4 regions of the Variovorax sp. 01N425 genome follow, and region 4 is predicted to be linked to each of the others. Evidence: predicted binding sites of a transcription regulator. Region 4 holds the regulator's gene; each other region holds the start of a gene.
The links. Region 4 encodes sigma-54, which starts transcription at its own class of promoters, with help from an activator protein. Its sites were predicted from a motif close to TGGCANGNAANCTGCTTT; they were not measured.
Positions count from the first base shown of each region.

Region 1 (5,099 bases), on a different contig from region 4:
GGCTCGCGCTGCTCGATGCCTGCGGCCCGCGCGCGTATGTGGAAGCGCAGCCGATCTTTTTGTACCCCGCCGCCTGGTGCGTGGAACATGCGCAGCGCGTGGCCGACGAGGTCGACCACGCGTTTGCGCACTTCCCCGGAGAAGCGAACATGCGCGCGCGCATCGGTGCGCTGCGCGCCTTCGACATCGATGCACGCCTTGGCGCCATCACCGCGCCCACGCTGGTGGCCGCCGCCATGGACGATGCGCTGGTGCCGTGGACCTGCTCACAGCGCCTGGCCGATGGCCTCAAGGACGTGACGCTCCACTTCCTGCCGCACGGCGGCCACGCGCACAGCGTGACCGAGGCCGCCGCCTTCAACCGCAGCCTGCTCGACTTTATCGCCCGGGTCAGCGCACCCGGCGTTCCCGCATGACCATGATGAAACCCGCCCTCGACGACGCCGCACTGGCCCTTCTTTTTACCGAGGCGCGCAGCCACAACGGCTGGACCGCCGAGCCCGTGACCGATGCGCAGATCCGCCAAGTCTACGCGCTGGCCTGCATGGGACCGACCTCGGCCAACTGCTCGCCCGCGCGCTTCGTGTTCGTTCGCACGCCCGAAGGCAAGCAGCGCCTCGCGCCCGCGCTTTCCAAGGGCAACCTCGACAAGACCATGACGGCGCCCGTCACGGTGATTGCCGCGTGGGACCGCAAGTTCTACGACAAGCTGCCCACGCTGTTTCCGCATGCCGATGCGCGCAGCTGGTTCACCGGCAGCCCCGAGGCCGCGCACGAAACCGCCTTTCGCAACGCCAGCCTGCAGGCGGCCTACCTGCTGCTGGCCGCGCGCGCGGTGGGGCTCGACGCCGGGCCGATGTCGGGCTTCGACAAGGCGAAGGTCGATGCCGCGTTCTTCGAGGGCACCGACTGGAGCGCCAACTTCCTGATCAATCTCGGCCATGGCGATCCGGCCAAGGTGTTCGGCCGCCTGCCGCGGCTCGGCTTCGACGAAGCCTGCGTCCTCGCCTGAAGCCCGTCTTCACAACGGAGACTTTTCTCATGCTGCCCAACGCAATGGCCTCCCACCACGTCATGCCGAGCGGTGCGCCGCCCGCGCTGCCCAAGGCCGACTACCGCAACGCCATGGCGCGGCTGGGCGCAGCGGTCAACATCATCACCACCGATGGCCCTGCAGGCCGCGCCGGCTTCACGGCCTCGGCCGTGTGCAGCGTGACCGACGAGCCGCCGATGCTGCTGGTGTGCCTGAACCGCTCGGCCTCGGTGTACCCCGCGTTCACGGCCAACGGCGTGCTGTGCGTGAACGTGCTGGCCGCGGGGCACCAGGCGCTGTCGGGCCTGTTCGGCGGCAAGACGCCGATGGACGAGCGCTTTGCCGCGGGCCGATGGGGCCGCAAGGCCACGGGCTCGCCGGTGCTCGAAGATGCCGCGGCCTCGTTCGACTGCCGCGTGGTGCAGGCCACGAGTGCGGGGACGCATGACGTGCTGTTTTGCGAGGCGTTGGCGATTGCGATTGGCGGGGCGGCGCAGAGTCTCATCTACTTCGATCGGCGGTATCACGAGATCGCGGCGCCGCCGCACTGACTCCTCTTTTTCCCTCTCCCTGTCTTCTTCCCTCTCCCTCCGGGAGAGGGCCAGGGTGAGGGCAGCGGCGCTTGCAATCGCAGCGCATCTTCCAACGCCGCCGGCCCTCACCCCCACCCTCTCCCGGAGGGAGAGGGAGTAAATCCCCCTACCGCGGCGCAATGCCCTGCAGCACGATCCGCTGCACGTTCTCCACCGTCTGCTCGAAGAACGCCGGATCCTCCAGCGTATGCCCCGTCAGCGCCTGCACCTGCACGCCGAAATCCGCATAGTGCTGCGTCACGGCCCAGAGCGTGAAGATCAGGTGGTGCGGATCGACCGCTGCGAGCTTGCCGGCTGCGATCCATGAACGGATGACCTCCGACTTGCGCTCCACCAGCGTGCGCAGCTCGCGGTCGAGCTCGTCGCGCAGGAGCGGCGCGCCCTGGATCATCTCGAGGCAGAACAGGCGCGATGCATCGGGCCGGTCGCGCGAGACCACGAGCTTGCGGCGGATGTAGCCGCCGATGGCTTCGGCCGGGTCCTGCTCGGCGCTGAAGCCGCGCAGCGGTTCGAGCCACAGCGCGAGCAGGTCGCGCAGCACGTTGACGTACAGCTCCTCCTTGTTCGCAAAGTAGTAGAGCAGGTTGCTCTTGGACACATCGGCGCGCGCCGCCACCTGGTCGATGGACGTGCCATGCAGGCCGAAGCGCGAGAACAAACCCAGCGCGGCGCCCAGGATGGCGCTGCGCTTGTCCTCGACCTGGCGCAGCCTGCGGCTCACCGCGGATGCGCTGCGCACGGCGGGCTTCGCACGCTTGCGCGCCGGAGCCTTCACCGGGATCTTCACCGGGCTTTTCTTGGCCGGGATCTTCTTCGTGCTGCTGGCTGCGGCCAGCGCCTTGGTCTTCGGCATCTTCCCTCGCTTCATCGATTGCTTGCTGGTTCTTCTTTCAACGCGCACCACTGTAAGGCCGCGATGCATCGCGTTGCGCCAGCGCGGCCTTCGCGCGCCGCCGGCACGCACCATGCTGACGCGGCCAACGCGTTTTGTCCATTTGGTCCAACTGGCACAGACGTTGCATGGCGAAAGGCATGCCAAGCACGAGGACCGACACATGACAACGCTGCTGTCCGTACCCATCATCGATCTCGCGCCCTACTTCGCCGGCACGGCCGAAGGCAAGGCGCAGGTTGCGGCCAAGGTCGACGAGGCCTGCCGCAGCATCGGCTTTCTGGTCATCACCAACCATGGCATTCCGGCCGAGCTGATCGCGCGCGTGTCGCAGCTCTCGCGCCGCTTCTTCGACATGCCGCTGGCCGAGAAGCGCAAGGTCGACCGGCCACGCGAAGACGCGGTGCGCGGCTACAGCGCGGTGGGCGAAGAGGGGCTTTCGTACAGCCTGGAAGAGGCCGCGCCCGGCGATCTGAAGGAATCGTTTTCCGTCGGCCCCTCGAACGTGCCGGACGACGACTACCACCGCGGCCCTGCCGCCGGCCCGCACTTCGAGCCCAACAGCTGGCCGCCGATCGACGGTTTCCGCGAGGCGTACGAAAGCTACTTCGAGGCCATGAGCGATCTCTCGCGCTCGCTGATGCGCATCTTCGCGCTCGGGCTTGCGTTGCCCGAGACTTTCTTCGACGACAAGATCGACAGGCACATCAGCATGTTCCGCGTGCTGAGCTATCCGCCGCAGCGCGAAGCGCCGCTGCCGGGCCAGCTGCGCGCGGGCGCGCACAGCGACTACGGCAGCCTCACGATCGTGCTGCCCGACGACAAGGGCCTGCAGGTGTTCAACAAGGCGGACCAGTGGGTCGACGTGCCGCAGGTGGAAGGCGGCCTGGTGGTCAACATTGCCGACCTGATGATGCAGTGGACCAACGACCAGTGGGTGTCGACGCTGCACCGCGTGGTCAACCCGCCGTTCGAGGTGGCCAGCACCAACCGCCGCCAGTCGCTGGTGTTCTTTCACCAGCCCAACTACGACGCGATGGTCGAGTGCCTGCCAAGCTGCCTGGCACCGGGCGAGCAGCCGAAGTACGCACCGATTTCTTCGGGCGACCATCTCACGTCGAAGTTCGTCAAGCAGACGACCTTTGGTGGGACCAAGGTCGCGGTCTAGATGAAACCTCGCAGCTTTTTGCGTCGCTTTGAGGTTCGTTGTTCAGGGCGCGCTCCCGCCGACGGGGTACCTTGCTCCGCGAATGTCCTCCGGCCTTCGGCCTCCCCCTTAATTTCGCTGCGCAAGGCACCCCATCGACGGGAGCGTTGGACAGAGCGGCTGTTGATCAGCTGTTCACCAGCGGCGTGCCCAAGTGCCCAGGGCATCGGGTGCTCCCCGCAGCGAAATAAAGGAGGAGGCCGAAGGCCGGGGGACATTCGCGGAGGGGAGTACCCGGTGGCCTGTGCACGCGCCCTGAACAAGAGCGCCCCGAACAACGGCGCCAAGAAAAACTGACATGCCCCATCTCTCCTACGTCAACGTCTTCGCCAAAGACGTGGCCGCGCTCAGCGGCTTCTACCAGCGCGTGTTCGGCTTCCCGGAGATCGAGGCCATTCGCTCGCCGATCTTTCGCGGACTCGACACCGGCAAATCGAGCCTCGGCTTCAACGCGCTCGATGCCTACGAACTGCTGCACCTGGCCGAATTTTCCGACACGCGCGGCGTGAAGTTTCTGCTGAACATCGACGTCGACAGCAAGGACGACGTCGACCGCATGGTGCCCATTGCGCTCGAGGCCGGCGCCACGCTGGTCAAGCCGCCCTACGTCACCTACTACAACTGGTACCAGTCGGTGCTGCTCGACCCCGAGGGCAATGTGTTTCGCATCAACTTCATGATGTGACGCACGCGGCACGCCCTCTTCTTCTTTCTCCCCGTTCTTCGACACGCTCCCCACGAAAGGTTGCTCCATGCTGTTGCGCACTCCCACCCACGGCTTCGCCTTCGGCCTTGCATCGGCGCTCGCGGCCGGCGGCGCGTTGTTCACGCTTCCCGCCGTGGCGGCCGACGGCTTCACGCTCAAGGACAAGCCGAAGATCGCCATGCTCTACTTCGGCCCGAAGAACGACGGCGGCTGGACGCAGGCCTTCGACGAGGCGCGCGTGAAGATCGAGAAGGAGATCGGCCAGAAGATCCAGTTCGTCGAGAACGTGCCCGAAGACGCATCGGCCATCAAGCCCGCGGCCGAGAAGTTCATCCAGCGCGGCGCCAACATCGTGATCGGCACCGCCTTCGGCTACTCCGACAGCTTCAAGGACCTGGCCGCCAAGTACCCGGAGGTGGCTTTTCTCAACGGCTCTGGCACCACCAACGGCAGCAACCTCGAATCGTTCTACGGCCGCACCTACGAGAGCCAGTACCTCTGCGGCATGGCCGCGGGCGCGGCCTCCAAGACCGGCAAGCTCGGCTTCGTCGCGGCCAACCCCTTTGGCGTGGTGAACTGGACCATCAACGCCTTCGCGCTCGGCGCGCAGAAGATGAACCCCAACGCCACGGTCAACGTGATCTACACCGGCGCCTGGAACGACCCGG
Region 1 covers NZ_JBFTRJ010000018.1:63,307-68,405, forward strand. Annotated here, with positions in the region: gene rutD (pyrimidine utilization protein D) at 1-416, shown strand, start outside; gene AC1DSC_RS27145 (malonic semialdehyde reductase) at 413-1,012, shown strand; gene rutF (NADH-dependent FMN reductase RutF) at 1,042-1,584, shown strand; gene rutR (HTH-type transcriptional regulator RutR) at 1,733-2,479, opposite strand; gene AC1DSC_RS27160 (isopenicillin N synthase family dioxygenase) at 2,682-3,686, shown strand; gene AC1DSC_RS27165 (VOC family protein) at 4,024-4,410, shown strand; gene AC1DSC_RS27170 (BMP family ABC transporter substrate-binding protein) at 4,478-5,099, shown strand, end outside.
Region 1: AC1DSC_RS27160 (isopenicillin N synthase family dioxygenase) is a predicted target of sigma-54. The motif match lies at 2,632-2,649, and genes of this name have one in related genera.

Region 2 (5,099 bases), on a different contig from region 4:
GTATTCGGAGGTGATGACGCCCACGCTGGCCAGCATGCCGCCGATGCCCAGGCCGGTGAGCGCGCGCAGCGCCGCCAGCTGCGTGCTGCTCTGGGACAGCGCCGACAGCCCCATGCCGAGCGCGATCACCACCAGGCACAGCAGGATGACGGTTTGCCGTCCGAAGCGATCGGCCAGCGGCGCGAGGAACAGCGAGCCGGCAGCCATGCCGAACAGGCCGGCACTGAACAGCACGCCGAGCTGCGCGCCGCTGAGCTTCCACTCGGCCGACACGCTGGCCGCGGTGAAGGCCATGACCAGCACGTCGAAGCCGTCGAGCATGATCAGCGTGATGCAGATCGTGATCGCGCTCCACTGGAAGCGGCTCATGGGGCCTTCATCGAAGGTCTTGCGTAGATCGTGGGTCAAATTTTGTCTCCTTGTGCAGGGCAGCCAAGTACATTGCCGGCGCTCCTGGATTCAGTACACTGAACGACAATCAGTGTACTGAACCATCGCGGGTGGAATCAAGGGGCCAAGTACTGGGGTTTACCCTGCGTAGAGCCGCGGAAGGCTTCTTCGAAGCCGAGGGAAGGCGGGCTGAGGCTCAGACCCGCGTCACGCCGCCAGCGGCTGTCCGGTCGAGGCGCACACGCGGTTGCGTCCGCCCGACTTGGCGGCGTACAGCGCCTTGTCCGCGGACCGGATCAGTTCCTTGGGCTGGCCGCCGATGCCGGCCTGGGGACTGAGCGCATCCACGCCGGCGCTCAGCGTCACGAATCCGTCGGCGGTGCCCGCATGTTCGATCTTCAGCTCGCGCACGGCGCTGCGGATGCGTTCGGCCAGCATCACGGCGCCCGCGACGTCGGTGTTCGGCAGCAGCACCGCCAGCTCTTCTCCGCCATAGCGCGCCGCAAGATCTCCCGGGCGCCGCGACGCGACGCGCGCGATGGTGCGGCCGATGGTCTGCAGGCACTCGTCGCCCGCCGCATGGCCGTAGATGTCGTTGTATTGCTTGAAGCAATCCACATCCATCATGATCAGCGCCAGCGTGCTCGCGTTGCGCGCGGCGCGGCTGTATTCGCTGTCCAGCGCCACGTCGAACTGCCTGCGGTTCGCGAGCCCGGTCAGGCCGTCTTCCATGGCCAGGGTGTTGAGGGTCTTGTTGAGCGTTTCGAGCGCATCGCGCGCCTGCCGCAGCTCGGCCTCGGTGCGGGTCTGGAGCTGGAACTGCCGCACCAGGCGCCATCCGATGAAGCCGACGATCAGGCTCAGCAGAACGACGCCGCCCGAATGCCACAGCGTGTCGCGCCACCAGTTGGCCAGGATCTCGTCCTTGGACAGCGCCGCGGAAACGAACAGCGGGTAGTTGTCCAGGCGCCGGAAGCTGTTCAACCGTGTCACGCCGTCCTGCGCCGACTTGATGTAGGCCGTGCCGACCGGCCCATGCGCGGCGTAGGAGCGAAAGAGCTGGGTCTCCAGCATGTTCCGTCCCACCATGTCGGGGCTGTAGGGCCGCCGGGTCATCATGGTTCCGTTCTCGAGCACCAGCGCCACGGCGCCGGCCTGGCCGATGTCCAGGCTGTCGTAGAACCTGGAGAAGAAGTCGACGTGGATCGTCGCGAGCGCCACGCCGGCAAAGCTGCCGTCCGCATGGTTGATGCGCCGCGAAACCGGCACCAGCAGCCGGCCGCTGGTACGGCTTTGAACCGGAATGCCGATGTGCGGTCCGCGCTCTGCGTGCGTGCGGTGGAAGGCGAAGTACTCGCGGTCCGCGTTGTTCAGGTTCTCCGGCCGCGTGGGGCGGGAGTTCGCAATCCAGTTGCCGTCCTGGTCGTAGATGTGCAGGCCGTCGAGCTGGGGGAGCTCGGCAACGCGCAGGGCCAGCAGCTGGCGAAGCCGCGCCACGTCGGATGGATCGGTGCCGTCGTGCTCCACGCGCTCGACCATGCCGACCAGCACGGTGTCGGCCTTCTTGATCGTGTCGTCGGCCTGCTGCGCCATGGCGCGCGAGAGGTTCGACGTGGCCACGTTCATCTGCTGGAGCTGGTCGGTGCGCGCCTCCCAGCTGTTCCAGAAGTCGATCGCCAGCAGGCTGAGGCAGACGACGGCCACGAAAGCCATGGTCCGGGCGGTGATGGAGGGTCCGCGAATCACTACGCGCTTTCGGGGCAAGGAAGCATGGCGGCGGAAGGAAGGATGGGGTGGCTCGCCGAAGGCGAACGCGGCCCCAATGTATCCGAATGCGACGCCCAGCGCGCATCCGGCAGCCGCTTGATCTTGTGTGCCAGCGGCGGGTGTCTTGTCCCGTTTCGTGACAGCTGCTCACCGCGACACGCAGCGCTGTTGCAGCCTGGCGCAGGAAATCGGGCCGATGCATGTGCCAGATCGGGCGAATGGCCTCCAGGACCGCGTGGCATGGCCCGTGCAATGCAGCACCCGGGACCGCGCGGCATCCGGCTTGCGCGGCCGCCTTCCACCCCTTTACCCGACGGAGACAAGAGACCATGCAATACGCGAGCCCCAACACCCCCGGTGCCAAGATCGACTTCAAGCCGGCCTACGACAACTTCATCAACGGCAAGTTCGTGCCGCCCGTGAAGGGCCAGTACTTCGACGTGATCACGCCGATCACCGGCAAGCCCTACACGCGCGCCGCCCGCTCGGGCGCGGAGGACATCGAGCTCGCGCTCGACGCCGCCCACGCGGCCGCGGGCCAATGGGGACGCACCTCGCCGGCCGAGCGCGCCAACCTGCTGCTGAAGATTGCCGACCGCCTGGAGCAGAACCTCGAGCTGCTCGCCTATGCGGAAACCGTGGACAACGGCAAGCCGATCCGCGAGACGCTCAACGCCGACATTCCGCTGACCATCGACCACTTCCGCTACTTTGCCGGGTGCCTGCGCGCACAGGAAGGCGCGCTGAGCGAGATCGACGAGAACACCATCGCCTATCACTTCCATGAGCCGCTGGGCGTGGTGGGGCTGATCATTCCGTGGAACTTCCCGATCCTGATGGCCGCGTGGAAGCTCGCGCCCGCCATTGCCGCGGGCAACTGCGTGGTGCTCAAGCCCGCCGAATCCACGCCCGTGAGCATCATGGTGATGGCCGAGCTGCTGGCCGACCTGCTGCCGCCCGGCGTGCTCAACATCGTGAACGGCTACGGCCGCGAAGCCGGCATGGCGCTGGCGGGCAGCAAGCGCATCGCGAAGATCGCCTTCACGGGCTCCACCGCCACCGGCCGCGTCATCGCGCAGGCCGCGGCCGGCAACCTGATCCCGGCCACGCTGGAGCTCGGCGGCAAGAGCCCCAACATCTTCTTCGAGGACATCGCCGACGCGGACGACGACTTCTTCGACAAGGCCATCGAAGGCCTGGTGCTGTTCGCCTTCAACCAGGGCGAGGTCTGCACCTGCCCGTCGCGCGCGCTGATCCAGGAATCGATCTACGACAAGTTCATGGCGCGTGCGCTCGAGCGCATCAAGGCCATCAAGCAGGGCCATCCGCTGGACACCGACACCATGATGGGCGCGCAGGCCTCGGCCATCCAGATGGACAAGATCATGAGCTATCTCGCGCTCGGCAAGGAAGAGGGCGCGCAGTGCCTGACCGGCGGCGGCCGCGCGCAGCTCGGCGGCGAGCTGGCCGGCGGCTACTACATCGAGCCCACGCTGTTCAAGGGCCACAACAAGATGCGCATCTTCCAGGAGGAGATCTTCGGCCCCGTGCTCGCCATTGCCACCTTCAAGACCGAGGCCGAGGCGCTGGAGATTGCCAACGACACGCCCTACGGCCTGGGCGCCGGCGTGTGGACGCGCAACGGCAGCACCGCCTACCGCATGGGCCGCGCCATCCAGGCCGGCCGCGTGTGGACCAACTGCTACCACGCCTACCCCGCGCACGCCACCTTCGGCGGCTACAAGGAATCGGGCATCGGCCGCGAGACGCACAAGATGATGCTCGACCACTACCAGCAGACCAAGAACCTGCTCGTGAGCTATTCGCCGAAGAAGCTCGGCTTCTTCTGACGGCACGGCGGCGCCCGAAGATGACGGCGCTGTAATCCGGCCGACGGGAAACCGTCGGCCTGGATGGCTAGAGTGGCATGCATGCCCGTCGAATACGGACAGGCATTGCTGCTCTATCTACAATCCTCGCATGCACCGGGTTCGCCTCTTCGTCCTTTGGATCGTGATGTTTGCCGTGCCCTTCCAGGCGTACGCGGCTGCCGCCATGGTCTTTTGCGGACCGGGCCATGAGGGTGCTGCCCTGGCTGCTGCGGCAGCCGCCGCGCCGGCCGCTGCGCATCGGCATGCGCAGCAGGCGCACGGCGATGGGCATGCAGGCCATCAGCACCACGAAGCTGCCGCGCAGGACGCCGGGACATCTTCCGGCGACCAAAGCGCCCACGCCGACACCCACGCGTCGCCCGATGGCATGCACAAGTGCGGCACCTGCGGCGCCTGCCACGCCACCGCGCTCACCAGCACGCTGGAACTGATCGTGTTCCAGGGCCTTCCCCGCGCCGACCTCGCCGAGCCCGCCAGCACGGTGGCCACGGTCGCGCCGCGCCTTCTCGACAAACCTCCTCGCGCCTGAAGCGTTCGTGCGCCTGCGCGCGCCCGGTCACGGGCCGCAGCAGCGCGCATGCATCGCCTGCGTCACACCCCTTCGGGCGGCAGTGACGCGTTCCGTTCATGAACACGCGAGGATTCCATGTTCCATTCATTGCCGGCCCGTTGGCTGGCTGTTCTTCCGGCCATGGCAGCGGCGCTCGCTGCCGCGGCCCAGCCGGCACCGGCCTCCGCGCCGCGCGCTGAAGAGGCAGCCACCCGTGCGCCCACCACGCTGAGCTACAAGTCCGCGCTCGAGGGCTATCGGCCCTTCACCGACGACAAGCCCATTCCCTGGAAGGAGGCCAACGAGACCGTCCGCCAGCGCGGCGGCTGGAAGGCCTATGCCGAAGAGGCGGCGGGTGGGGCAGGTGGCGGCGCCTCCGAGGCACCCGCCGCGCACCAGGGGCACGCGATGCCCATGCCTCCCGCCAGCAAGGAGAAGAAGCCATGAAGCGCGCCTTGCGCCTCACGGCCGCGGCCGCTGCTGCGGCCCTCTTGCTGGCC
Region 2 covers NZ_JBFTRJ010000008.1:307,237-312,335, forward strand. Annotated here, with positions in the region: gene AC1DSC_RS16985 (MFS transporter) at 1-408, opposite strand, end outside; gene AC1DSC_RS16990 (sensor domain-containing diguanylate cyclase) at 598-2,103, opposite strand; gene adh (aldehyde dehydrogenase) at 2,487-4,007, shown strand; gene AC1DSC_RS17000 (hypothetical protein) at 4,138-4,578, shown strand; gene AC1DSC_RS17005 (hypothetical protein) at 4,696-5,046, shown strand; gene AC1DSC_RS17010 (TolC family protein) at 5,043-5,099, shown strand, end outside.
Region 2: adh (aldehyde dehydrogenase) is a predicted target of sigma-54. The motif match lies at 2,394-2,411, and genes of this name have one in related genera.

Region 3 (5,099 bases), on a different contig from region 4:
CGAGAGCCGCGGCGCCTTCGACGTGACGGTGCAGCCGCTGTGGGAGGCCTTCGCGGCCGCGCAGCGCGAAGGCCGCCTGCCGGACGCGCGGGAAGTGGCGGCGGCGCGCGCGCGGGTCGACTGGCGCGCGCTCGATGCGCAGCATCGGCTGGTGCGCTTCGACGCGCCGGGCATGGCCGTGACGCTCAACGGCATCGCGCAGGGCTATGCGGCGGACCGTGTGCGGCAAGCGCTGGCGGCGTGCGGCATCCGGCATGCGCTGGTCGATGCCGGCGAGTTCGCGCCGCTTGGGCTGCGCGGCGGCACGCAGGCCTGGTCGCTCGGCATCGCCGACCCGCAGGCCGAATCCGCGCTGATCGCGCGGCTGCTGGCCGACGGGCGCTGCGTGGCCACCTCGGCCGACAGCCAGACCTTCTTCAGCGCCGACCGCCGGCACCACCACATCGTCGATCCGCACACCGGCTATTCGCCGCCGGCCCTGTCGGCCGTGACGGTGGCGGCGCCCAGCGGCGCGCTGGCCGATGCGCTCACCAAGGTGTTCTTCGTTGCCGGGCCCGCGCAGGCGCGGCAGGTCGCGCGACAGTGGCAGGTCGATGCGCTGTGGGTCGACAAGGCCGGGCGCTGGGAGGCCACGCCCGGCCTGCAGATCGAGCCGGCCGGAGGGCGGCCGATGCTGTAGCCCGCGCCGCTCAGGCAGGCTTGGGCGCCCAGGCCTGGCACCAGCCCTTGGCCGCGATCTGCTTGCGGCCGAACATCGAGCAGCCCGCCCAGGCATCGGCGGGCGTGCCCTGCCACATCGCGCAGTTCACGCACTCCTGCGTGGCGGCATGGCGCGGGTACTTCTTCTTGTCGACGCTCTTGGTGTCATGCCTGTAGCCCAGCTGCACGGCCGTCTCGTCGCTTTCCTCGGCGCGCGGCGGCGCGGCCAGCACGCGCACCGGCAGCACTGCCAGCAGGCAGGCGCCGCCGGCCGCGCGGCCGACGAACTCCCGGCGGGAGGCCCCGCGGCCCCCTTCGCTGTTGCGATCCGTCATGCCGCCTCCTTCAGTTGGACGCCACGCGGGCCTCGCCCGCCCGGGCGGTGCGCGCGCCGCCTGCGGAAGGGATCTTGAAGACCCAGACCATGCCGCCCTGCTCCAGCAGGTTGACCTTCTTGGCGACCTCGCCGCCCCACAGCGGCACCGCGCCGCCCCAGCCCGAGACCACGGCCACGTACTGCTCGCCGCCCTGCTGCCAGGTGACCGGCGGCGCGACCACGCCCGAGCCGGTCTGGAACTCCCACAGCACCTTGCCGGTCTTGGCGTCGGCCGCCTTCAGGTAGCCCTCGGGCGTGCCCCAGAACACCAGGTTGCCGCCGGTGGTGAGCACGCCGCCCCACAGCGGCGCGCTGTTCTTGATCTCCCAGGCGATCTTGCCGCTCTTGGGATCGATCGCGCGCAGCGCGCCGATGTAGTCCTCGTTGAGCGGCCTGATGGTGAAGCCCGAGCCGAGGTAGGCCGCGCCCTTCTTGTAGGCCACGGGTTCGTTCCAGATGTCCATGCCCCATTCGTTGGCAGGCACGTAGAACATCTTGGTGTCGGGGCTGTAGGCCATCGGCATCTGGTTCTTGCCGCCCAGGAAGCCCGGCGCCGCGAAGACCGAGCTGCCCTTCTTGCCGTCGCCGCCCGCAACGGGATCGCCCGGGCGGTTCTCGGGCACGAAGTTCGGGCGGCCGGTCTTCAGGTCGATGCCGTTGGCCCAGGTCGTCTTCCTCACGAAGGGGAAGGCGTTCAGCAGCTGGCCGGTGGTGGCGTCGTTCACGTAGAAGTAGCCGTTGCGGTCGGCCTTGCCGCCCACGCGCCGGCCGTCCATGTCGAAGGTGACGAACTCGTTCACGCCGTCGAAGTCCCAGCTGTCGCTGGGCGTGTTCTGGTAGTGCCACTTGATCTGGCCGGTCTTCACGTCGATGGCCACGGTCGAGCACGAGAACAGGTTGTCGCCCTTGCGCAAGTGGCTGTTCCACGGCGCCGGGTTGCCGGTGCCGAAGTAGGCCAGCCCGGTCTTGGGATCGAAGGTGCCGCCCAGCCAGGTGGCGGCGCCGCCGGTCTTCCAGAGGTCGCCCGGCCAGCTCTTGTTGACCGTGCCCGAGACGCCCGCCTCCTTCTTGTTGCCGTCGTTGTCGTAGGTGTAGCCCATGTGGCCTTCCACCGTGGGGCGCGACCACACCATGCTGCCCGTCCTGGCGTCGCGCGCTTCGACGCGGCCGACGATGCCGAACTCGCCGCCCGACACCCCCGTGAGGATCAGGCCGTTGGCGATGATCGGCGCCGCGGTGGCCGAGTAGCCGGCCGCGTAGTCGTCGATCTTCTCCTTCCAGACCACGTCGCCGGTGTTCTGGTCGAGCGCCACCAGCTGCGCGTCGAGCGTGGCGAAGATCACCAGGTTGTCGTACAGCGCCGCGCCGCGGTTGACCACGTCGCAGCAGGGCATGATGCCCTCGGGCAGGCGGTGCTCGTACTTCCACAGCTTCTTGCCGGTGGTGGCGTCGAGCGCATAGATGCGCGAGTACGAGGCGGTGACGAACATCTTGCCCTTGTGGATCACGGGCTGCGCCTCCTGGCCGCGCTGCTTCTCCCCGCCGAAGGAGAAGGCCCATACCGGCGCGAGCCGGGACACGGTGCCGGTGTTGACCTGCTTCAGCGGCGAGTAGCGCTGGCCCTGGGTATTGACCCCCCAGGTCAGGACGTTGCCGTTCGCGGTGGCTTCGGACTGGATCATCTTGTCCGTGACTTGCGCGCCGGCGCTGCCGGCCGCGGCCAGGCCGATGGCCATGAGCGCGTTCAAGAGCTTCAATTGCATGGATGTCTCCTCGTGGGTGTGGATAGCGGCTCGGGCGTGCCATGCGGGCATGCCTTCACGGGAGTCAAGGGCAATCTCCATGCCACGCGCGATGCGGGCTTCCAGGGGCTCTTGCGCGCATCGCCCGGGCCGCCGGGCGCGGGTTTTCCCGCTGCATTGCTACAAGGTCGAACAGCGCGCGGGGCGCAACCGTTGCATCACGGCGCAGTGAATCGCCGGAAGGCGCCGGCCGCGCAACGGCCGCCGATTGAGCGCCAAGGCCGCCCGGTTCCTACCAGACATAGGGAATGAGGCGATGACGCACACGGCTTGCGTATTCGTCGTAGCCGGGAAGATCACGGCGCAAGATCTTTTCCTCGTCAAGAAGTCGCCAGATCAGCACCGGCAGGACGAGCGGGAGGAGGCAGATCGTGAACCACGAGCCAAGTGCGAGCGGCATGCCGATGAAAAGCCAGAGCGCGCCAGCGTACATAGGATGACGCACATGAGCGTAGGGGCCGCTGTCGATCACCTTCTGGTCGCCCGCGACGCTGATGTTGGCTGCTGCATAACTATTGACCTTCAGCACCCAGAAAATAAAGAGGAAGGACGCCACGATCACGATGTTCCCTGCAAGGGACATATAAGCGGGAACCGGCGAGACGCCGAACCGGTAATCGAGTGCGGGCAGGATGATAAAGATGAAAAACGCGAGGATGATGAGCGACACAATGATCTTCTGCGGCCACTCTTTCTCATGCTGCGGTCCGGCATTCATGCGGCGCTCGAGCAGCGGCCTGTCGTGGAGGGCAAGATGGACAGTGAAGCCGATGGTCGAGAGAGAAAAGACGGCGACAAAGAGCCAGCCTTGCCAGTATTGCCACGTGCCCGCGGGCAGGAAGACGAAGGCAACGAGAACGGCCATTCCCGCAACCCCTTGCGCGATGGCTTTCTTGTGGAGCGGATCCATGGACAGTGAATGGTATGTCCGGCGTTCCATTGCGCAACAGGCGGCTCAAATACGATGGCACGCTGATGCATCTACGAAATCGGAAAGATGGGGTCAGAAGCCTCTCACTGTCAGCCCGGGGTCGACCGTCCGGACTTTCGCGACCACCACCGGAAATTGATGACGTGACCTCAAACCCCTCCTCGTCAACTCACGTTGTACATGTCAGCGCCGCGGCGCGGCGCGGCGCCCTGCATACTGGAAACTCGCGGCGCATCTGTGGGGACCCGACTGCAATATCGACTCTGACGGAAACAGCCGAACTCCAGACGACGAGGAGTGGACCGAACAGACGCTGTCTCTTCGCGGCGAGCCCGGGCAATTCGTTACTGTTGACCCAATCGCTGACCAACCCGCAACCTTGGCGATACGGTCTTCCGACCCTGCATTGGCCGAGAAAGTTGCGGCGTTCCTCGATGGCAGCCGCCGGGGGCCAGCGGCTACAGTCGGCCACGAGCGGACTTTCGTTCCATCGCCCCAATACTCACGCCCGGCGGAAAGCTCAGGCCTTCCTGAGCGTTGTGTGCTCGGGTTACTGCGGGTAACATCTCGCCAGCACCATAGAAAACGGCCAACGAGCGGGTGCAAAAAAACATAAGCGGCGGTACTCCTCCCGGGAGACGCCTCGAGTAGTCGAGGGTTGGGGCGGTACCGGCTAATCAGGTCGCGCGCCCGTTGGAGGGAATCCGAATGCGAACCTGGGCGAAGGTACTCGATTGGGTTGGTGTTGCCATCTTCGGGATTGGCGCACTTGCGATGGCTCGCTATCCGCGGGCCTCGCCGCTGGTTATGGTGATTCACTTGCTGCCGCTTGGCGCGGCACTGATTGCCTTTCGACAGGACTCCTCCCGCCTTGCCGTCGTGGTGGCACTCCTTCTGAACGGCCTGTGGATGGCCGGCTTGTCCGCAGGAATTACCTTCATCCTGTGGTCGCTCCCGCTCCGAGATGGCTTCTTCATCGCGGTCTTCGTTGCCCTGCTGGCAATGCCTTGCCTGCTCAATCTTCTTGCCCTGACGCCATCCAAGAAGCGCAAGACGGCGGGTGAGCCCGCTTCCGAACACACCACTTTCGCGCCGGCGGAATGATGGCGGCAAGCAAGAGCTCGTTTTCTGGTTTAAAGCGAGAGCCCGCGTTTCGCAGCTTGGCGGGTGCCCGAGTGCCCGTATCCGCGCTCGCGCGCACATTGCCGTCGACAGGCCGAACCCCAAAAAAGAACTTAAAGACCGAGGAGCGGAAATGAAGCTGGAGCAGGTTGGCTCGATGGTGCCATTG
Region 3 covers NZ_JBFTRJ010000035.1:7,854-12,952, forward strand. Annotated here, with positions in the region: gene AC1DSC_RS32120 (FAD:protein FMN transferase) at 1-679, shown strand, start outside; gene AC1DSC_RS32125 (high-potential iron-sulfur protein) at 690-1,034, opposite strand; gene AC1DSC_RS32130 (PQQ-dependent methanol/ethanol family dehydrogenase) at 1,045-2,838, opposite strand; gene AC1DSC_RS32135 (methyltransferase family protein) at 3,110-3,787, opposite strand; gene AC1DSC_RS32140 (hypothetical protein) at 4,517-4,912, shown strand; gene AC1DSC_RS32145 (GYF domain-containing protein) at 5,064-5,099, shown strand, end outside.
Region 3: AC1DSC_RS32130 (PQQ-dependent methanol/ethanol family dehydrogenase) is a predicted target of sigma-54. The motif match lies at 2,906-2,923, and genes of this name have one in related genera.

Region 4 (5,099 bases):
TCGACGTGCAAAAGGGCGAAGTCGTCGGGCTGCTCGGCCCCAACGGCGCCGGCAAGACCACCTCGTTCTACATGATCGTGGGGCTGGTGCGGGCCGATGCGGGCGAGATCACCATCGACGGCGAGCCCATCGCCCACATGCCGATCCACCGGCGCGCGCGCATGGGCCTGAGCTACCTGCCGCAGGAAGCCTCCATCTTCCGCAAGCTCACGGTCGAGGAAAACGTGCGCGCCGTGCTCGAGCTCCAGCGCGAACCCGACGCCAGCGGCAAGCCCGCGCCCTTGACCAGGCAGCGCATCGAGGAGCGCCTCTCGGGCCTTTTGGCCGACCTGCGGGTGGACCATCTTCGCGATTCGCCCGCGCTCGCGCTCTCGGGCGGCGAACGGCGCCGGGTCGAGATCGCCCGCGCGCTGGCCACGCAGCCGCGCTTCATCCTGCTGGACGAGCCCTTTGCCGGCATCGACCCGATCGCGGTGATCGAGATCCAGCGGATCATCAGCTTCCTGAAGGAGCGCGGCATCGGCGTGCTCATCACCGACCACAACGTGCGTGAGACGCTGGGCATCTGCGATCACGCGTTCATCATCAGCGACGGGCATGTGCTGGCACAAGGCACACCCTCGGAGATCGTCGACAACGCCGAAGTACGCAGGGTGTACCTCGGCGAGCACTTCCGGATGTAAGGGAGGAGTCGGTCTCCATGAAGCAAGGGCTGTCCCTTCGCGTTTCGCAGCACCTGGCGCTCACGCCCCAGCTGCAGCAGTCGATCCGGCTGCTGCAGCTGTCCACGCTCGAACTGAGCCAGGAAGTGGAGCAGATGCTGGACGAGAACCCGTTCCTCGAACGCACCGCGGAAGAAGCCGCGCGCGAGGAATTCGGGCTCGACGCCATCGACACGCCGGTGCCGCGCGACGAGGCCGGTGAAGCCGCCGAGGGCGAATTCAGCTCGGCCCCGGCCAGCAGCACGACCAGCACTTCGAGCGAAACCGCCTCCACGGCCGAGTCCGAGGTTCCTGCCGCCGACGCCACCGAGCGCGAGCCCGACTGGGAAGGCGACGGCACCGTCGACATGGCGCCCGACGACAGCGAATGGGGCAGCGATGCCCCCGCGCGCCAGAACAACCTGGGCGACGACGAGCGCGCCGACGCCACCGAACTCGCGCGCAGCCAGGAGTCGCTGCAGTCCTTCCTGCACCGGCAGGCGCTGAGCCTGCGGCTCAACGAGAACGACAGCGCCGCGCTGCGCTTCCTGATCGAATCGCTCAACGACGACGGCTATCTCGAAGACTCCTTGCCGGCGCTGGCCTCGGGCCTCGCGGGCGACGACAACGACCAGTTCGACGAGCTGGTGCACCACTTCCAGGTGGCGCTCGGCCTGCTGCAGAGCCTGGAGCCGGCCGGCGTCGGCGCGCGCGACCTGGGCGAATGCCTTTGCATCCAGCTGCGCGCACTCGCGAGCGAAAGCGAGACCGAGGAACAGGCGCTGGTGCGCAAGACCGCCATCGCCATCTGCAAGCAGCCGATGGAGCTGCTCGCGCGGCGCGACTTCAAGCGCCTGGCCACGCTCACGCGCACCAACGAAGAGCTGGTGCGCTCGGCGCTGCAGGTCATCTCGCGCCTGGAGCCCAAGCCGGGCCGCCGTTTTGTCGACGTCGAGCGCAACATCGTCATTCCCGACGTGATCGTCACCAAGGTCGGCCGCGGCACCAATGCCAAGTTCCGCGTCATGCTCAATCCCGAGGTGATGCCGCGGCTGCGCGTGCACGACATCTATGCCGGCGCGCTCAAGTCGCACAAGGGCGAGGGCAGCCAGGCGCTGTCGCAGCGGCTGCAGGAGGCGCGCTGGTTCATCAAGAACATCCAGCAGCGCTTCGACACCATCCTGCGCGTGAGCAACGCCATCGTCGAGCGGCAGAAGAGCTTCTTCGTGCACGGCGAGCTCGCGATGCGGCCCCTGGTGCTGCGCGAGATTGCCGACGAACTGGGCCTGCACGAATCGACCATCTCGCGCGTGACCACGGCCAAGTACATGTCCACGCCTTTCGGCACGGTCGAGCTCAAGTACTTCTTCGGCTCGGCGCTGGGCACCGAGACCGGCGGCAATGCGTCGAGCACCGCGGTGCGCGCGCTGATCAAGCAGTTCGTGAGCTCCGAGAGCATCAAGAAGCCGCTGTCCGACAGCCAGATCTCCGAGATGCTCAAGGAGCAGGGCATCGAGTGCGCGCGCCGCACCGTGGCCAAGTACCGCGAGGCCCTGCGCATCGCGCCCGCCAACCTCCGCAAGGCGCTGTAGAAAGCCGCCGATGGCCCGTCGCCTGCTGTCGCGCTGTGGGCAATGGGTCTTCGCCATGGCGGCGGTGCTGCTGTTCGCCGGCTGCGCCACCCTGCCCGACGAGGCGCCGCGCCCGGCCACCCGGGCCATGGCCGCCTCGGCCGACACCGCGCTCGGCAAGATCGCGCAGGCCTCGCAGCCCGACCCCGACCTGAGCGGCTTCCGCCTGATGCCGGGCGGCGACTTTGCCTTCGACACCCGCATCCAGCTCGCGCGGCGCGCCCAGCGCACGCTCGACGTGCAGTACTACCAGATCGAGAACGACGAGACCGGCCGCTACCTGCTGCGCACGCTGCGCGATGCGGCCCGGCGCGGCGTGCGCGTGCGGCTCCTGATGGACGATCTCTACACCTCGGGCGAGGACGAGCTGCTGCTCGGCCTGGCCGCCACGCCGAATGTCGAGCTGCGCCTGTTCAATCCCTTTCCGGCCGGGCGCGGCAGCCTGCTCAGGCGCTTCACCGCCTCGCTGTTCGACTTCAGCCGCGTCAACCGGCGCATGCACAACAAGCTCTTCATCGCCGATGGCGCGATGGCGGTGGCGGGCGGGCGCAACATCGGCAACCAGTATTTCAGGCGCACGGCGGGCGAGAATTTTCTCGATCTCGACACCTTCGTCGCCGGCGCGCTGATTCCGCGCCTGGGCGCGCTGTTCGACCAGTACTGGAACAGCGTCTATGTGCGGCCGGTCCAGTCGGTGGTGGCGAGCGCGCTGACACGTGACGAGCTGCAGAAGCGCTTCGACACCGCCACCGGCCCGGACACCACGCCGCCGCCGCCCCGGCCCGCGCCCAACGACCTGCTCGGCTACAGCCCAATCGCCGAAGACCTGGATGCCGGCAAGCTCGACCTGATCTGGACGCTGGCCGAGGCGTATGCCGATTCGCCCGAGCGCGTGATCGGAAAGACCGCCTCGTACGGCGGCGTGCCGCTGCTCGACGTCGACAGCGTGCGCTACAACGTGGTCGAGCAGATGCGCCGCGCGCGCTCCGAGGTGACCATCGTCTCGCCCTACCTGATTCCGGGCAAGGCGGGGCTCGAAGTGATGCGCGAGATCCGCCGGCGCAACGTGAAGATCAGCATCGTCACCAATTCCTTCGCCGCCACCGACGAGCCGCTGGTCCACACGGCCTACCGCCGCTACCGGCCCGAGATGCTCGAGCTCGGCGCCGAGCTGTACGAACTGAGCACCACGCGCACGCGTCGCAGCGTGCGGCTCGGCCTGTTCGGCACTTCGGTGGGCCGGCTGCATGCCAAGTCGGCGGTGATCGACCGGCAGGTTCTTTTCGTTGGCTCGATGAACTTCGACCCGCGCTCCGAGACGCACAACACCGAGATCGGCTTGTTCATCCGCAGCCCCGAGATGGCGCAGCAGACGCTCAAGCTCATCGAGGTGCTGAAGCAGCAGGGCGCCTACCGGCTGCGCTTTGCGAAGGACAGCGGCAATGCGCGCATCGAGTGGATCAGCGAGGAGGAGGCCGGCCGGACCACCGTGCTGAACGAGGAGCCCGACTCCGATTTCTGGGGCCGCACCATGCTCGAGATGCTGGCGCCGCTGACGCCCGAGAGCCTGCTGTAGCCCGCGCGGCTCAGCTGCTGCTGCGCACGCCCGACAGCAGCTTGAGGCCCAGCAGCACCATCACGCCGCCGGCCGCGCGGTCGATCCAGGCCTTGTAGCGCAGGTAGGCCGAGCGCGGCGCCGCCGACGAGAGCGCCAGCGCGACGACCGCGTACCAGCCGGTCTCGATGCAGAAGATCACCGCCGGCACCGCGAGCGCCAGCGCCAGCGGCACCTCGCGCGGCAGGAAGGCCGCGAAGATGCTGGCGTAGACCACCGCCGTCTTCGGGTTGCTGACCTGCGTGCCCATGCCGAGGAGAAATGCGCGCCGCGCATTGCTGCCCGTGCCTGCGGCCGCGCGTTCGTCCTGCGCGGCGGACAGCGGCTCGCGCGCACCGCGCCAGATGCGGATGCCCAGGTACAGGATAGGCGCCGCCGAGCAGCTTCACCGCCAGGTAGAGCGCCGGCACCGCGAGGAACGCCGCCTGCAGCCCGACCAGCGCCGCAATCGCGAACACCACGCCGCCCGCGCCCATGCCCAGTGCCGCGGCCAGGCCGTCGCGGCGCGACGACGACACGGCGGTGCGCGCCACCATGACGAAGCTCGGTCCGGGGCTCATGGCCCCGACGATCATTGCGCCCGCGATGCCCAGCAACGGAACCGTGATGCCGCTCATGGTTGCCTCCTTCTTCTTCTTCTATTGCTGCACGTTGACCGCTTCGACCTGCACCAGCAGCTTCACCTTGTTCTCGAAGCCGAAGTTCAGGCCCCAGGTGATGCCCCAGTCGCTGCGCTGCACCGTCGTCTCGAAGTCGCCGCCGCAGACCTGGCGGTTGATGAGCGGGTTCAGGTAGCAGTTGAAGCGCACGGCCCTGAGCGTGACGGGCCTGGTCTGCCCCATCAGCGTGAGCGTGCCCGGCACGTCGGCCACCTTGTCGCCGTTGAACTCGATGCGGTCCGCCACGAAGCGCCCGGTCGGGAATTCGGCCACGTTGAAGAAGTCCTTGCTTTGCACGTGGCGGTTGAGCAGGTCGACGCCGGTGTTGATGGAGCTGATGTCCATCGTGATGTCGACCTTGCCGCTGCTGCCGCTGCCGTCGATCTGCACCGAGCCGTCCTTGGTGCTGAAGCGGCCGCGGTTGGTGGTGGTGCCGTAGTGCCCCATCTCGTACATCACGAAGGTGTGGGTGGGGTCGATCACGTAGCTGGCG
Region 4 covers NZ_JBFTRJ010000014.1:124,583-129,681, reverse strand. Annotated here, with positions in the region: gene lptB (LPS export ABC transporter ATP-binding protein) at 1-683, shown strand, start outside; gene AC1DSC_RS24055 (RNA polymerase factor sigma-54) at 701-2,293, shown strand; gene AC1DSC_RS24050 (phospholipase D family protein) at 2,304-3,908, shown strand; partial or broken gene AC1DSC_RS24045 (LysE family translocator) at 3,919-4,564, opposite strand; gene AC1DSC_RS24040 (YceI family protein) at 4,586-5,099, opposite strand, start outside.